One region of the Rhizobium sp. SRDI943 genome, then DNA from elsewhere that is predicted to be linked to it. Evidence: predicted binding sites of a transcription regulator. Region 1 holds the regulator's gene; the other holds the start of a gene.

What was found. Region 1 encodes LexA, which represses DNA repair genes until DNA is damaged. Its sites were predicted from a motif close to TGTTCNNNNTGTGTTCNG; they were not measured.
Region 2: the regulator LexA is predicted to act here: its motif matches at 5,546-5,563, upstream of recA (recombinase RecA).

Annotation. Positions count from the first base shown of each region.
Region 1 is NZ_CM172787.1:1,805,085-1,812,824, forward strand. It holds gene lpxA (acyl-ACP--UDP-N-acetylglucosamine O-acyltransferase) at 1-305, shown strand, start outside; gene AC245Y_RS09525 (LpxI family protein) at 309-1,190, shown strand; gene lpxB (lipid-A-disaccharide synthase) at 1,187-2,365, shown strand; gene gltA (citrate synthase) at 2,398-3,687, opposite strand; gene AC245Y_RS09540 (ComEC/Rec2 family competence protein) at 3,978-6,410, shown strand; gene lexA (transcriptional repressor LexA) at 6,391-7,110, opposite strand; gene AC245Y_RS09550 (VOC family protein) at 7,309-7,740, shown strand, end outside.
Region 2 is NZ_CM172787.1:2,188,838-2,196,577, forward strand. It holds gene AC245Y_RS11415 (glutathione S-transferase family protein) at 1-479, shown strand, start outside; gene AC245Y_RS11420 (AraC family transcriptional regulator) at 527-1,378, opposite strand; gene alaS (alanine--tRNA ligase) at 1,528-4,182, opposite strand; gene recA (recombinase RecA) at 4,337-5,431, opposite strand; gene AC245Y_RS11435 (carbohydrate kinase family protein) at 5,661-6,605, shown strand; gene AC245Y_RS11440 (pseudouridine-5'-phosphate glycosidase) at 6,694-7,620, shown strand.

The sequences.
Region 1 (7,740 bases):
TCGTCGGGGGGCTCTCGGCAGTGAGTTACGACGTCATTCCGTACGGCATGCTGAACGGCAATCCCGGGCTGCTGAGCGGCCTCAACGTCGTCGGCATGACGCGCGCCGGCGTGGACCGCGCCGTCATTCACAGGGTGCGGCGCGCCTACAAGTCGATCTTCGAAGGACCGGGCTCCGTCCGCGAAAACGCCGCCGCCATCCGCGAAGAATATGCTGATTGCGAGCAGGCGGTCCACATCCTCGACTTCATCGCCGCCGACAGCGACCGCGCCTTGTCCTCGCCAACTCGGGGGCAGAAGGGCTAGTCCGTGACTCTTTCCGGCGATACCGCTGCGGGCCGGCTGGCGATCATCGCCGGCGGCGGCCTTCTGCCTTCCTATGTCGCCGAAGCTGCGCGCGCGGCGGGCGAAAATCCCGTCATCGTCGCGCTGAAGGACGAAAGCGACCGGCGCTGGGAAGGGTATGACCATGCCGTCATCGGCGTCGGCGATTTTGCAGCTCTCGAGGGCCTCTTGAACCGCTACGGCATCGGCCGTGTCGTCATGTCCGGCAGCGTGCGGCGCCGGCCGGAATGGCGCGAGGTGCGCCCGACGCTGCGCACTCTGATGAAGATGCCGGCCGTGATCCGCACCTTGCTGTCCGGTGGCGACGATACGGTGCTGCAGATGGTGATCCGGCTGATCGAGGGAAACGGCCGCCGGGTCGTCGGCGCTCATGAGATCGCTCCCGACCTTCTTGCCTACGTCGGTCCGCTTGGCGCTGCAGCGCCTGGCGAGGAAGACCGGCGCGATATCAGGCGCGCAGCCGATGCCGCTGAGATGCTGGGCCGGCTCGATGTCGGTCAGGGCGCCGTCGCCATCGGCGGGCGTATCGTCGCGCTGGAGGGTCTTGAGGGCACGGACGAGATGCTGGAGCGTGTCGCGGGTCTCAGAGCCGCCGGGCGCATCTCGCCGCGCCGCCGTGGCGCACTCGTCAAACTCTGCAAGCCGCAACAGGATATCCGCGCCGACTTGCCGGCGATCGGCGTTTCCACGGTTCTGAACGCGAGGAAAGCCGGCCTTGCCGGCGTCGCCGTCGAGGCCGGCCGCTCGCTGGTGCTCGATCGCGCCGCCGTCATCAAAGCCGCCGATGAGGCTGGGCTCTTCGTCTGTGGCATCGATCGCGGCCTGCCGGCATGGGGGCTTGAATGAACGGGGCGCCGCTGAAGATCGCCGTCATTGCCGGCGAGGTGTCGGGGGATCTGCTCGGTGCCGATCTCATCGCCGCCCTGAAGCGGGTTCATAGCGGACCGGTGGAGCTCGTCGGTGTCGGCGGCGAGGGGCTGCAGGCGGAAGGCTTGCGATCCCTGTTCGATTTCTCCGAGCTGTCGATCATGGGTATCACCCAGGTGCTGAGCCGGCTGCCAAAGCTCTATACGCTGATCCGCCAGACGACGGCTGCCATCATCGCCGCAAGGCCGGATATTCTTCTGATCATCGACAGCCCGGATTTCACCCATCGCGTCGCAAAGCGTGTCCGCATCGCTCTGCCGGATCTGCCGGTTGTCAATTATGTTTGTCCAAGCGTCTGGGCCTGGAAGGAATATCGCGCCACGCGCATGCTCACCTATGTCGATCATGTGCTCGCCGTCCTGCCCTTCGAGCCGGCAACAATGCGTGCGCTCGGCGGGCCTGAGACCACCTATGTCGGCCATCGCCTGACCGCCGATCCGGCGCTGCTCGAAGTGCGGCGGCAGCGCGCCATGCGCGCACCCGTCGAGGGAGCCGGCAAGGCGATCCTGATGCTTCCTGGATCAAGATCCTCCGAAATCGCCAAACTGCTTCCGTTCTTCGAGGATGCGGCCAAAGAACTTGTCGCCCGCAACGGCCCGATGCGATTCCTGCTGCCGACCGTGCCGCACAACGAAGCGCTGGTGAAAGGGCTCGTCGCCGGCTGGGCCACGCCGCCGGAGGTGGCGGTCGGGCCGGCGCAGAAGTGGAAGGCCCTTGCCGAGGCGGATGCGGCGATGGCAGCTTCCGGCACGGTGATCCTCGAACTCGCCCTTGCCGGCGTGCCGACGGTGTCCGTTTACAAGACGGATTGGATTATCCGCCTGCTCGCCCGGCGCATCAAGGTATGGACGGGCGCATTGCCCAATATCATCGCCGATTATGCCGTCGTGCCGGAATATCTGAACGAGATCGTCCGCGGCGCCAGCCTGGCGCGCTGGATGGAGCGGCTGTCGGCCGACACGTTCCAATTGAAGGCGATGAACGAGGGTTATGATCTCGTCTGGCAACGCATGCAGACCGAAAAGCCGCCCGGCGAACACGCTGCCGAGATCCTTCTCGACGTGCTGAAAAAGAAAAAACCCGGTCGTTTCTGACCGGGTTTTCTTTTGGGTTCTTTCTGAAGCGATCAGCGCTTCGAAACCGGAATGTAGTCGCGCTTCGGTTCGCCGACATAAAGCTGGCGCGGACGGCCGATGCGCTGTTCCGGATCCTCGATCATCTCGTTCCACTGCGCGATCCAGCCGACGGTGCGGGCGAGCGCGAAGAGCACGGTGAACATGGTCGTGGGGAAGCCCAGCGCCTTCAGCGTGATGCCGGAATAGAAGTCGATGTTCGGATAGAGCTTCTTCTCGATGAAATATTCGTCGGTGAGCGCGATGCGCTCCAGCTCCATCGCCACTTCGAGCAACGGATCGTCCTTGATGCCGAGTTCGCCGAGCACTTCATGCGTCGTCTTCTGCATGATCTTGGCGCGCGGATCGTAGTTCTTGTAGACCCGGTGACCGAAGCCCATCAGGCGGAACGGATCATTCTTGTCCTTGGCGCGGGCGACATATTCCGGAATGCGGTCGACCGTGCCGATTTCCGTCAGCATGTTGAGGGCTGCTTCGTTAGCACCGCCGTGAGCGGGCCCCCAGAGGCAAGCAATGCCGGCGGCGATGCAGGCGAACGGGTTGGCACCCGATGAACCGGCGAGACGGACGGTCGAGGTCGAGGCGTTCTGCTCATGATCGGCATGCAGGATGAAGATGCGGTCCATGGCGCGGGAAAGCACCGGATTGACCACATATTCCTCGCAGGGCACAGCAAAGCACATGCGCAGGAAGTTCGAGGCATAGTCGAGGTCGTTCTTCGGATAAACGAAGGGTTGGCCGATATGGTATTTGTAGGCCATCGCGGCAAGCGTCGGCATCTTGGCGATCATGCGCAGGCTGGCGACCATGCGCTGGTGCGGATCGGTGATGTCGGTGGAGTCGTGATAGAAGGCCGACAGTGCGCCGACGCAGCCGCACATGACGGCCATCGGATGCGCATCGCGGCGGAAGCCGGTGAAGAAGCGGCTCATCTGCTCGTGTACCATGGTGTGGTGCGTAACGCGGTAATCGAAATCCTTCTTCTGCACGGTGGTCGGCAGTTCGCCGTAAAGCAGGAGATAGCAGACTTCGAGGAAGTCGCCATGCTCGGCGAGCTGCTCGATCGGATAGCCACGATGCAGCAGGACACCTTCGTCGCCGTCGATGTAGGTGATTTTCGATTCACAGGATGCGGTCGAGGTAAAACCCGGATCGTAGGTGAAGGAAGCGGTGTTCTTGTAGAGGGCACCGATATCGATGACGCTCGGGCCGATCGTGCCGCTTTTGACAGCAAGGTCGACAGACTTGTCACCGATTTTTATTGTAGCGCTTTGATCCGTCATGCTGATCCTCCGAAATGGCGGTGGCGCCATAAAAGCGCCATAGGGGTTAAGCGTCCTCACCGATAGCTATATGATCGCGAAGCTAATGCCAAGTTACTGTGATGGCATTTTGTGCAATGCGGTATCACCTTTTAGGCACTGCAGCGATGAGCCACACGCATATCGGAAGCCGATGATTCGACTGGTCTTTTGGGGCTCGCGATTTTGCCTCATATTTCAATCGATTATGCTTGCCGGATTTGATTGGAGGTTGCATTCTGACTGCCTTCGCAGCCGGGCTTGGGCGGTTCATGCAGGAGTTGACGTCAGTCGAATTGCGGCCGGAAACAGGCGAAGGCCTTGCCGGCTCCTCCAATTTTTCACCACCAGTCGTGGTGACGCGACCGGCAAGGACGCAGTCGGCAATACCATTGCGCCACCGGCTGCCGGCCGCAGCCTCGCACTTGCTGCGTGCCGGCATGCGCATGCTGGGCGAGGAGACGGACCATGGCCGCCTGCTGCTGTTCTCGCCGGTCTTCCTCGGCGCCGGGTCAGCCATCTGGTTTCTCGCGGCATCGGATTTTCCGCTCACTGCATCGCTGCTCTGCCTGTTGGTGCTGACCGTCGCAGTTCTCATCGCCAGCCGCAACCGGGCGGCATTGCGGGCAGCGCTGCTGGCGCTTTCGCTCGTGGCTTGCGGCATAGTCTCGGCGCAGTTCGAGAGCTGGCGGGCTTCGACCGTGATCCTCGATTCATCAGTGACGACGACGGTGACCGGCCGCGTCGAGCGGCGCGAAGGCGATGGTCGCGGCCGGTGGCGCTACATTCTTACCGTCACCGGCACTGAAGCGCCTCAGGTCAAGCGGCCGCCGGAACGCATCACCGCCATCGCCCGCGGTGCGGACGCAGCCTTCGAGATCGGCGATATCATCACCGGCAGGGCGCGGCTGACGCCGCCGGCGGGCCCAGCACTTCCCGAGCTCAACGACTTCTCCTTCAGTGCCTATTTCGACGGCATCGGCGCCAACGGCTTCTTCTACGGTGCACCGACGAAGGACGATGCGCAGGCAGGTCCGCAGGCTGCAAGATCGGCGGTGGAAGCGCTGCTCGAAGGGCTCTACCGGCTGCGCAGCGGCATTGGCGACCGGATAAGGTCGATCCTGCCCGGCGATACCGGCGCTTTTGCCGCCGCACTGGTGACGGACGAGCGGCGCGCCATCTCGGATGCGACGACGGAGGCACTACGCCAGTCCGGTCTGGCTCATATCATCGCCATCTCCGGTCTCAACATGGCGCTGTCGGCCGGCATCTTCTTCGTCGGCTTTCGGATGCTGCTCAGCATCTTTCCCGGTATCGCTGAGGCCTACCCGACGAAGAAGATCGCTGCCGCCGGCGCGCTCATCGCCGTTACTGCCTATTTCCTGATTTCGGGCTTTGCGGTCTCTGCCGAGCGCGCTTTCATCATGATGGCCATCATGTTGATTGCCGTCTTCTTCGACCGGCCGTCGATCAGCCTGCGCAATGTCGCGCTTTCCGCCCTCGTCATCATCCTCATTTCACCGTCCGAGGTCTTAGGTCCGAGCTTCCAGATGTCCTTTGCCGCGACATTAGCGCTGGTCTCGGGCTATCAGTTGTGGAAGGACCGGCGCGTCCGCGAAAACGCCTTTCTGAAGCTACCTATCATCAGGCCCGTCGTTACGGTTGCCGGTTTCTTCGGCGGCGTCTTCCTGACTTCGCTGATCGGCGGTCTTTCCACCGCGCTGTTTTCGATCGAGCATTTTCATCGCCTGACCGCCTACGGCCTGCCGGCAAACCTCGCGACGATGCCGATCATCTCCTTCATCGTCATGCCGGCCGGCTTGCTGGCGATGCTGCTCATGCCTTTCGGTCTGGATGTTTTGCCCTGGAAGGTCGTCGGATTCGGCCTCGATCTGGTGATCGCGGTCGCAAAGACGGTGTCCGGCTGGGATGGCAATATCGACGTCGGCCGCTTGCCCGCCTGGTATTTCGCGGTCGCCGTGGCAGGCTTTCTGCTGCTGACGCTGCTCCGCACCCGGCTGCGCCATATCGGCACATCAATCATCGCGGTCGCAACGCTCATCCTGTTGCTTCTACCGGTTCCCCGGCCGCCGGATCTGGTGATTTCGGAGGATGGCAGTCTCGTCGCGGTGGTCGAAGCGGCAGCAATGGCTTCCAACCGTGAAAGACCACCGGATTTCATCTTCGACCAGTGGCAGAGAGCCCTGGTCCTGCCGAGACATGATCCGCCGAAGATGCTGGATGGTCCTGCTATCCCGCAGGTAGGAGAAGACCGCCGCGTCAAGCTTTCCCGCGATCAGCAGAACGAAGCGAGGACAGCGATGCGGGCGGCCGCAGCGGCCGGTGAAGCAAACCGCTTTTCCTGCGTCAAGAGGGCCTGGTGCGCATCAAGGCTTGGCAATGGTCGTGTGGTTGCTGTCATCGACAATGCCGCCTATCTCGGCCCGGCATGCGACGCGGCCGATATCATCGTGACGTCGGTCCGCCTGCGTTTCAACAGCTGCCGCTCAGGTGCGACGCTCTTCACCGGCGAGACGCTGCGCAGGACCGGATCCATCGAGTTGCGCTTCGCGGACGCCGGCCTGGAGGTGGCAACCGCATTTGACGCATTGTCGCGACCATGGATGCGCCATCGCGCCTTTGACTGGCGCAGCAACAGCTTTACCGAATCCGGCCTAACCGATGTCAGTGATAGCGGCGAATGAGGCCGACGAGTTTGCCCTGCACCTTAACACGGTCTGGTCCGAAAATCCGGGTCTCGTAAGCCGGGTTGGCCGCTTCCAGTGCGATCGAGGCGCCCTTGCGGCGGAAGCGCTTGAGTGTCGCTTCTTCGTCATCGACGAGTGCAACAACAATGTCGCCAGGACTTGCGGTGCTGCCATTGCGGATGATCACGGTGTCGCCGTCGAAGATGCCGGCGTCGATCATCGAATCGCCCTTGACCTCGAGCGCATAATGTTCACCGGAGCCGAGCATGTCGGCCGGAACGGCGATGTCGTGGGTGTTGTTCTGGATCGCCGAAATCGGCACACCGGCGGCGATTCTGCCCATGACCGGCACGGAAACCGAGTTGCCGTTGTCGGCGACGGGTTTTGCGGGAGCAGGGGCGGCGACCGGCTGAGGTTTGCCCAGGCTGCCTTCGATGACGCTCGGCGAAAAGCCGCGCCGCGGCTGGATGCTGGGGCTGTAGGCCTCCGGAAGCTTGATGACCTCGAGCGCGCGGGCGCGGTTCGGTAGGCGGCGAATGAAGCCTCGCTCCTCTAGCGCTGTAATCAAGCGATGAATCCCGGACTTCGAGGCGAGGTCCAGAGCATCCTTCATTTCGTCGAAAGACGGTGGAACGCCGGATTCTTTCATGCGCTCGTGAATGAAAAGGAGAAGCTCCTGTTGTTTGCGCGTGAGCATCGACGTTGTGACCTCGTGATTGAAACAAATCCAGAACAGACACTATATGTTCCATATGTGTTCCGCAAGTAGCTAAATTTCCGTAAAACTTGGCGCCAACTCGTTGAGATTTTTATTTTCATTCGCCGGATTGGGACACATCTCTTGTATTGAGGGGCGCGCCGTCGCACATCTCTTGCCGTTTCCAGGAGGGATATGATGAACGAGCATTCCGCCAAACCGCACCCGCTGGATCATGTCGTGCTGCCGGTCGTCAATATCGATCTGGCGCGCGAGAGGCTCGGCAAGCTCGGCTTCACCGTTGCCGCCGATGCGCGCCATCCCTTCGGAACGGAAAACGCCTGCGTCTTTTTTGCCGACAAGACCTATCTGGAGCCACTCGGGATTGCGAGCGTCGAGGAGAGCGAGGCATCGGCGCGCCAAGGCAATGTCTTCACTGCCCGCAACCAGGCCGTCCGTTTCCGCTGTGGCGAGGAGGGGCTTTCGGGGCTGGCTTTCGGCAGCAAGGATGCCGGCATCGATCATCAGAATTTCGTCGGCAACGGATCGAGCGCCGGCGAGATGCTGCAGTTCACCCGGCCGATGACGATGCCGGACGGTTCCGAGACGATTGCCGGCTTCAAGCTGGCT
Region 2 (7,740 bases), 380 kb from region 1:
CGATGGGCAAAGTGCCGGCGATCCGCCACGGCGATACCGTCGTTACCGAATGCGCGGCGATCTGCGCCTATCTCGCCGAAACCTTTCCCGACAAGGCGCTGGCGCCGAGGCCGGAAGAGCGCGCGGATTACTACCGCTGGATGTTCTTTGCCGCCGGTCCGCTCGAATCGGCGGTGACCATGAAGGCTCTCGGCTTCGAAATTCCGCAGGAACGCCTGCGCATGGCCGGCTGCGGCGGCTTCGGCGACGTGATGAACACACTCGAGAAAGCCGTCTCCGGTTCGACCTACGTCACCGGCGAGCGCTTCACCGCCGCCGACGTCTATGTCGGCTCCCATATCGCCTGGGGCCTCGGCTTCGGCTCCATCGAGAAGCGCCAAGCCTTCATCGACTATTTCGGCCGCATCAACGAGCGCGAGGCCTACAAGCGGGCGAACGCCCTCGATGACGAAGCCATCAAGACCATGCAGGCCGCTTGAGAGCTCGGGGACGCGGCAGATCCGCCGCCCCCCCCCAAATAGCGACCTCAGACGAGCGGCATATGAATATCCGTCAGAAGCTCGGTCGGCGACACCTCTCGCGGGTTGTTGAGGTATTCCTCGAACATCACCCTGTCCTTCAACTGCCGGCCGGATTTCGGCAGCCATTCGGCAAAGAGCCACTGATAGGACTTCGGCATATTAGCATAGGGACCCTTGTGGCGCAGCACCGCATAATCGCCGCCGTCGATGGTGCGCCGCTCGAACGGCGCCTCGACCGGCACGTCGGAAGCGCCGGTGACGCAGGCGATCGACCGCAGCTTCTCTTCAGGCACGATGTCGGGATCGTCGAGATAGACGCCGATCATCCGCATGTCGGGCCTGGCGAGGCCGCGAGCATAAAGCGTGCCGAACAGCGTCTCGAAGGCCTTGTCGATATGCATGTAGGAACCGGTATGGGCAACGCCGATCAGCTCGATCGGTCCGATCTCGCGTATGGTAACGTCTAACATTGCTTTGGTCTTTCCGTTGGGTGAGGGTTCAAAGGCTGTATGGCTTCCCTCTTTCCGGTAGCGCGCCGGCGGCATGCCGTAGACCGACTTGAAGATACGATTGAAGGATTGGAGATTGGGATAGCCTGATCGCTTCGCAATTTCACTGACGGCAAGTTCCGTGCGGACGATCTCGCCAGCCGCGTGATGCAGCCTGAGCCGCTTGACGGTGGCCGCCAGCGTCTCGCCGTAAATCGCCCGGTAGATCCTGTGCCAGTGATAGCTCGACATGCAGGCGATTTCGGCAAGGCGTTCCATATCCAGCTCCTCGTCGAGGTGGTCGTGAATATAGGCCGAAACCCGTCTCAGACGGTTTTCATAAAGTGCCCATGCCGTTTCGCCATTCATCTCGGAACCTCGTGCAAATCGATCGGCTTGAGAGAACCATATCCCGATTTGACAAATCCTGCTGACTTGCCCTCGGCAGTGAGCCGATGAAATGAGAAAGGCGGAAGCCAAGCCTCCGCCTTTTCGAAACGCATTGATTAGCCGGCTAATCAGCCGGCGAGTGCTACGGCAACAGCCTCGATCGCCTCGTCGGCCTTCGACCCATCGGGACCGCCGGCCTGGGCCATGTCGGGGCGGCCGCCGCCGCCCTTGCCGCCGAGGGCGGCAGAGGCGATGCGGACGAGATCGACGGCGCTGTAGCGTTGCACCAGATCCGGTGTCACCGCCACAACAGCACTTGCCTTGCCGTCGTCGGAAACGCCGACGAGGGCAACGACGCCCGAGCCGATGCTGGTCTTGCCGTCATCGGCCAGTCCCTTCAAATCCTTGGGATCGACACCCGAAATCGCCTTGCCGAGGAACTTGACGCCAGCAACTTCGCGCACGGCATCGACCGAGCCGCCCTGCCCGCCGCCCATGGCGAGTTTGCGCTTGGCGTCAGCCAATTCCTTTTCGAGCTTGCGGCGCTCGTCCATCAGCGCTTCAACACGTGACAGCACTTCGCCCGGCTGCACCTTCAGCGAGGCGGCCAGTGTCTTCACGCGTTCGTCCTGTTCGGCCAGATATTCGCGCGCCGATTCGCCGGTGACGGCCTCGATGCGGCGAACGCCGGCGCCGACGGCACTTTCACCGAGAACACGGATCAGGCCGATCTGGCCTGTGGCCCCGACATGCGTGCCGCCGCAGAGTTCGATCGAATAGGCTTTGCCGGCCTTGGCGCCGCGCACACCCTCACCCATCGCCACGACCCGGACTTCATCGCCATATTTTTCGCCGAACAGCGCCATCGCGCCTTCGGCGATCGCATCGTCGACGCTCATCAGCCTAGTTGTAACCGGCGAATTCTGCAGCACGATCTCGTTTGCCATGTCCTCGACGATCTTCAGCTCCTCGGCCGACATCGGCTTCGGATGCGAAACGTCGAAACGCAGGCGCTCGGGCGCAACCAGCGAACCCTTCTGCGCCACATGGGTGCCGAGCACTTCGCGCAAAGCCTCGTGTAGCAGGTGGGTCGCTGAGTGATTGGCGCGCAGCCGCGAACGGCGAGCATGATCGACCGTCAGCACGACTGCATCGCCATCCTTGAACACGCCGTCTATGACAGTACCCTGATGCACGAACAGGCCTTCGCCCCTCTTCTGCGTATCTGAAATCTCGATCTTGCCGTGGTCGGACGAGATTACGCCGGTATCGCCCATCTGGCCACCGGATTCGCCGTAGAATGGCGTCTGGCTGACGACGATCTGCACCTTGTCGCCGGCCTTGGCCGCGGTCGAAACCGCGCCCTCTTTGACGATCGCCTGCACGACGCCTTCAGCCGTTTCGGTGTCGTAGCCGAGGAATTCGGTCGCACCGTGTTTTTCCTTGAGCTCGAACCAGATGGTTTCCGTCGCCTTCTCGCCGGAACCGGCCCAGTGCGAGCGGGCTTCGGCCTTCTGGCGCTGCATCGCATCGGTGAAACCGGAGATGTCGACGCCGATCTCACGGGCACGCAGTGCATCCTGCGTCAGATCGAGCGGGAAGCCGTAGGTGTCGTAGAGCTTGAAGGCGGTCTCACCATCCAGCATATCGCCCTTGGAAAGATTCGTCGTCGCGTCTGACAGAAGCGACAGGCCGCGTTCCAGCGTCTTGCGGAAACGGTTTTCCTCCAGCTTCAGCGTTTCCGAGATCAGCGCCTCGGCGCGCACCAGTTCCGGATAGGCGCGGCCCATCTGCTGCACCAGCGTCGGCAGCAGCTTGTAGACCAGCGGTTCCTTGGCGCCGAGCAGTTGTGCATGGCGCATGGCGCGGCGCATGATGCGGCGCAGCACATAACCGCGGCCCTCATTCGACGGAAGCACGCCGTCGGCGATCAGGAAGGCTGAGGAGCGCAGATGGTCCGCAATGACGCGGTGGCTGGCGCTGCCTTCCGCCTTGACGCCCATCGTGTCCTCGATGGTGCCGATCAGCGTGCGGAAGAGATCGGTGTCAAATACGCTCTGAACGCCCTGCAGAACGGCGGCCATGCGCTCCAGGCCCATGCCGGTATCGATCGATGGGCGCGGGAGCGGCGAACGCTCGCCGGGTGCGGTCTGCTCGAACTGCATGAAGACCAGGTTCCAGAATTCCAGGAACCGGTCGCCATCTTCCTCCGGGGAGCCCGGAGGACCGCCCCAAACATTCTCACCCTGATCGATGAAGATTTCCGAGCACGGGCCGCAGGGGCCGGTATCGCCCATCTGCCAGAAATTGTCGGAGGTTGGAATGCGGATGATCTTATCGTCGGAAAAGCCAGCGATCTTCTTCCACAGCGTCGCAGCTTCTTCGTCCTCGGAATAGACGGTCACCAGCAGGCGGTTCTTCGGAAGGTCGAAGCCCTCGGTGACGAGCTTCCAGGCAAGCTCGATCGCATTCTCCTTGAAATAGTCGCCGAAGGAGAAGTTGCCGAGCATCTCGAAGAAGGTCAGGTGGCGTGCAGTATAGCCGACATTGTCGAGATCGTTGTGCTTGCCGCCGGCTCGCACGCATTTCTGCGAAGTCGTCGCCGTCGAATAGGGACGCTTTTCGAGGCCGGTGAAGACGTTCTTGAACTGCACCATGCCGGCATTGGTGAACATCAGCGTCGGGTCGTTGCGCGGCACGAGCGGGCTCGACGGAACGATCTCATGGCCGTTCTTCTTGAAATAGTCGAGGAAGGTCGACCGGATATCGTTCACGCCGCTCATGCTATGCCCTTCAATGCTGCCGGAGGCAGGTAAATACAAATCCATCGGCTTTTAACGTTCGCCCCCGCCACTGTCCAGCAGACAAACAAAACCGACCGAATTCTCATCAGGAATGCGGCCGGTTGGAACTGTCCGATGAGTTTAAGCGCGAAAATTACATTTCCGCGGAGGCATCGCCATCGCCGTCATCGGGCTCCGGTCCGCCATTCTGCAGGAAGCGGTCGGCGATCAGGCCGGCATTCTGGCGCAGCGACAGTTCGATCTCGCGGGCGAGGTCCGGATTATCGCGCAGGAAGGTCTTGGCGTTTTCGCGGCCCTGGCCGAGGCGCTGGCTGCTATAGGAGAACCAGGCGCCCGACTTTTCGACGATACCGGCCTTGACGCCGAGATCGACCAGTTCGCCGGTCTTGGAAACACCCTCACCATACATGATGTCGAACTCGACCTGCTTGAAGGGCGGCGCCATCTTGTTCTTGACGACCTTGACGCGGGTCTGGTTGCCGATCACCTCTTCGCGCTCCTTGACCGCGCCGATGCGGCGGATGTCGAGGCGTACGGAGGCGTAGAATTTCAGCGCATTGCCGCCCGTCGTCGTTTCCGGCGAGCCGAACATGACGCCGATCTTCATGCGGATCTGGTTGATGAAGATCACCATGGTGTTCGACTTCGAGATCGAAGCGGTGAGCTTGCGCAGCGCCTGGCTCATCAGTCGTGCCTGCAGGCCGGGAAGGCTGTCGCCCATCTCGCCTTCGATTTCGGCACGCGGCGTCAGGGCAGCGACCGAGTCGACGACGAGAACGTCGACGGCGCCGGAGCGCACCAGCGTATCGGTGATTTCGAGCGCCTGCTCGCCGGTATCGGGCTGCGAGATCAAAAGGTTCTGCAGGTCGACGCCAAGCTTGCGGGCATAGACGGGATCGAGCGCATGTTCGGCATCGACGAAGGCGCAGATGCCACCCTTCTTCTGCGCTTCGGCAATCGTCTGCAATGCAAGCGTCGTCTTACCGGAGCTTTCCGGCCCGTAGATTTCGATGATGCGGCCCCTCGGCAGGCCACCAACGCCGAGTGCAATATCGAGGCCAAGCGAGCCGGTCGAGATCGTCTCGATCTCGACAACATTCTCGTTGGAGCCGAGTTTCATGATCGAGCCCTTGCCGAACGACCGCTCTATCTGTGAGAGTGCCGCTTCAAGCGCCTTGCTTTTGTCCACCGATTTGTCCTCTACCAGCCGCAATGAATTCTGAGACATCCGATCCACCTTTAGGTTATTGAAGCCGCTCTAGCAATGTCGAGTTTGTACCCTATTTGTTCCATTTTCGCAATAGGCGATCAAATAATTGAAAGAAAAAGGTAAAACGACCCGTGTTCTGTATTTGTTTTATCGATGAAAAGCAACGACTTAGGTTTGAAGTGCTGGCACGAGCGGCACAAGGCGCATCGCATCGATTCGCCTTTCGGGCATCGGGAGAGCGGCTCGGATGAAGAAAAAGATTCTTGTTCTCGGCGGCGCCCATATCGATCGGCGCGGCCGTATCTCCGGCGAGACGGCGCCTGGCGCCAGCAATCCCGGCACCTGGTTCGAGGAGCCGGGCGGCGGTGGCTTCAATGCGGCGCGCAACCTGGCAAGGCTCGGTTTTCAGGTGACGATGATCTCGCCGCGCGGCGGCGATCCGATGGGCGAGACGGTCGGAGAAGCTGCCGATTTCGCCGGCATCGACGACCGGCCCTTCGTCTTCCTCGACCGCAAGACGCCGAGCTATACGGCAATCATCGAGAAGGACGGCAATCTGGTGATCGCCCTTGCCGACATGGATCTTTACCGCTTCTTCGTGCCACGGCGTCTCTCCATCCGCTGGGTGCGGGAGGCCTTCGCCGCCCATGACTTCATCCTTTTTGACGCCAACCTGCCGGAAGAGACGATCGCGGCGATCGTCGCGAAGGCGCACTCGCTAGGCAAGCCCGTCGCGGCAATCGCCATCTCGCCGGCCAAGGTCGTCAGGCTGAAACCCTGCATCGGGGATATCGACTACCTGTTCCTGAATGAGGCAGAAGCTGCCGCCCTTGCCGGTGAGCGGCCGGAAGGGGCTGCAGGCTGGCCGCCGTTGCTGAACGAGATCGGCATCAGGAACGCCGTGGTCACCCGCGGCCGGCGCGAGCTCGTCGCGCTTTGCGACGGCCGCGCCGTGACGCTACAGCCGCCGATTGCCGACATCGTCGCCGATGTCACGGGTGCCGGCGATTCCCTTGCAGCCGGCACGCTCGCCGCATTGATATCAGGCCTGCCGCTCGAAGAAGCCGTCCGCCACGGCACTGCGGCCGCCATACTGACCGTGCAGTCGCGGCACGCCGTCAACGAAAATCTGACGCCCGATCTCCTGAATGAGGCGCTTGCCCTTGTCCCCAAGGTCAGAATTCTGCATTGAAGCGGCGAATTAAATAGTTGAGCATGATGTCGACCGAAAACCGCTCACCCTTTTCGGCATCATGCTCTGTCGATCACAGGACAAGACCATGACCAAGCCCATCTCCCCTCTTCTGCCGATCGCCTATTCGAAGGAAGTCGCCAGCGCCAAGCAGCGCGGCGCGCCGCTGGTGGCGCTGGAATCCACGATCATCACCCACGGCATGCCTTATCCCGGTAATATCGAGATGGCCCGCAGCGTCGAGGCGATCATCCGCGAACAGGGTGCGGTGCCGGCAACGATCGCCGTCATTCACGGCACGCTGCATATCGGCCTTGAAGCCGCGGAGCTGGAACAGTTGGCCAAGGCCACTGAAGTCATGAAGGTGTCGCGCGCCGATCTCGCCTTCGCCATCGCCGAGCGCCGCACCGGCGCCACCACGGTTGCGGCGACGATGATCGCGGCGGCGCGCGCCGGCATCCGCGTCTTTGCCACAGGCGGCATCGGCGGTGTGCATCGCGGCGCCGAGGAAAGCTTCGATATATCAGCCGATCTCGAGGAACTCGCGCGCACCGGCGTCATCGTCGTCTGCGCCGGCGCCAAGGCGATCCTCGACATTCCGAAGACGCTGGAAGTGCTGGAAACCCGCGGCGTGCCTGTCGTCACTTATGAGAGCGAGGAATTCCCCGCCTTCTGGTCGCGCTCCTCGGGCATCCGCAGCCCGCTGTCGCTGAACAGCCCGGCCGCCATCGCCAACTTCCAGACGGTGCGCGAACAACTCGGCGTCGACGGCGGCATGCTCGTCGCCAACCCCGTGCCTGAGGCCGACGAAATCGCGCGCGAGGAAATGGAAATCTATATCGAGCGGGCGCTCGACAGCGCCGAGCGCGATGAAGTCACCGGCAAGGCGGTCACACCCTATCTTCTGTCGACCATCTTCGACCTGACGGATGGCCAGAGCCTCAAGACCAACATCGCGCTCGTCGAGAACAACGCGCGGCTTGCCGCTGAGATTGCGGTGGCGCTGGGTCAATGAGGATTGACGGGGCCGGCAGGAATCGCCTTTCCAGATAGGTGGTGCCGTTCCAGCCCCCCTCTGCCCTGCCGGGCATCTCCCCCACAGGTGGGGAGATCTGCTGGAAGCACCGGCTTTCTG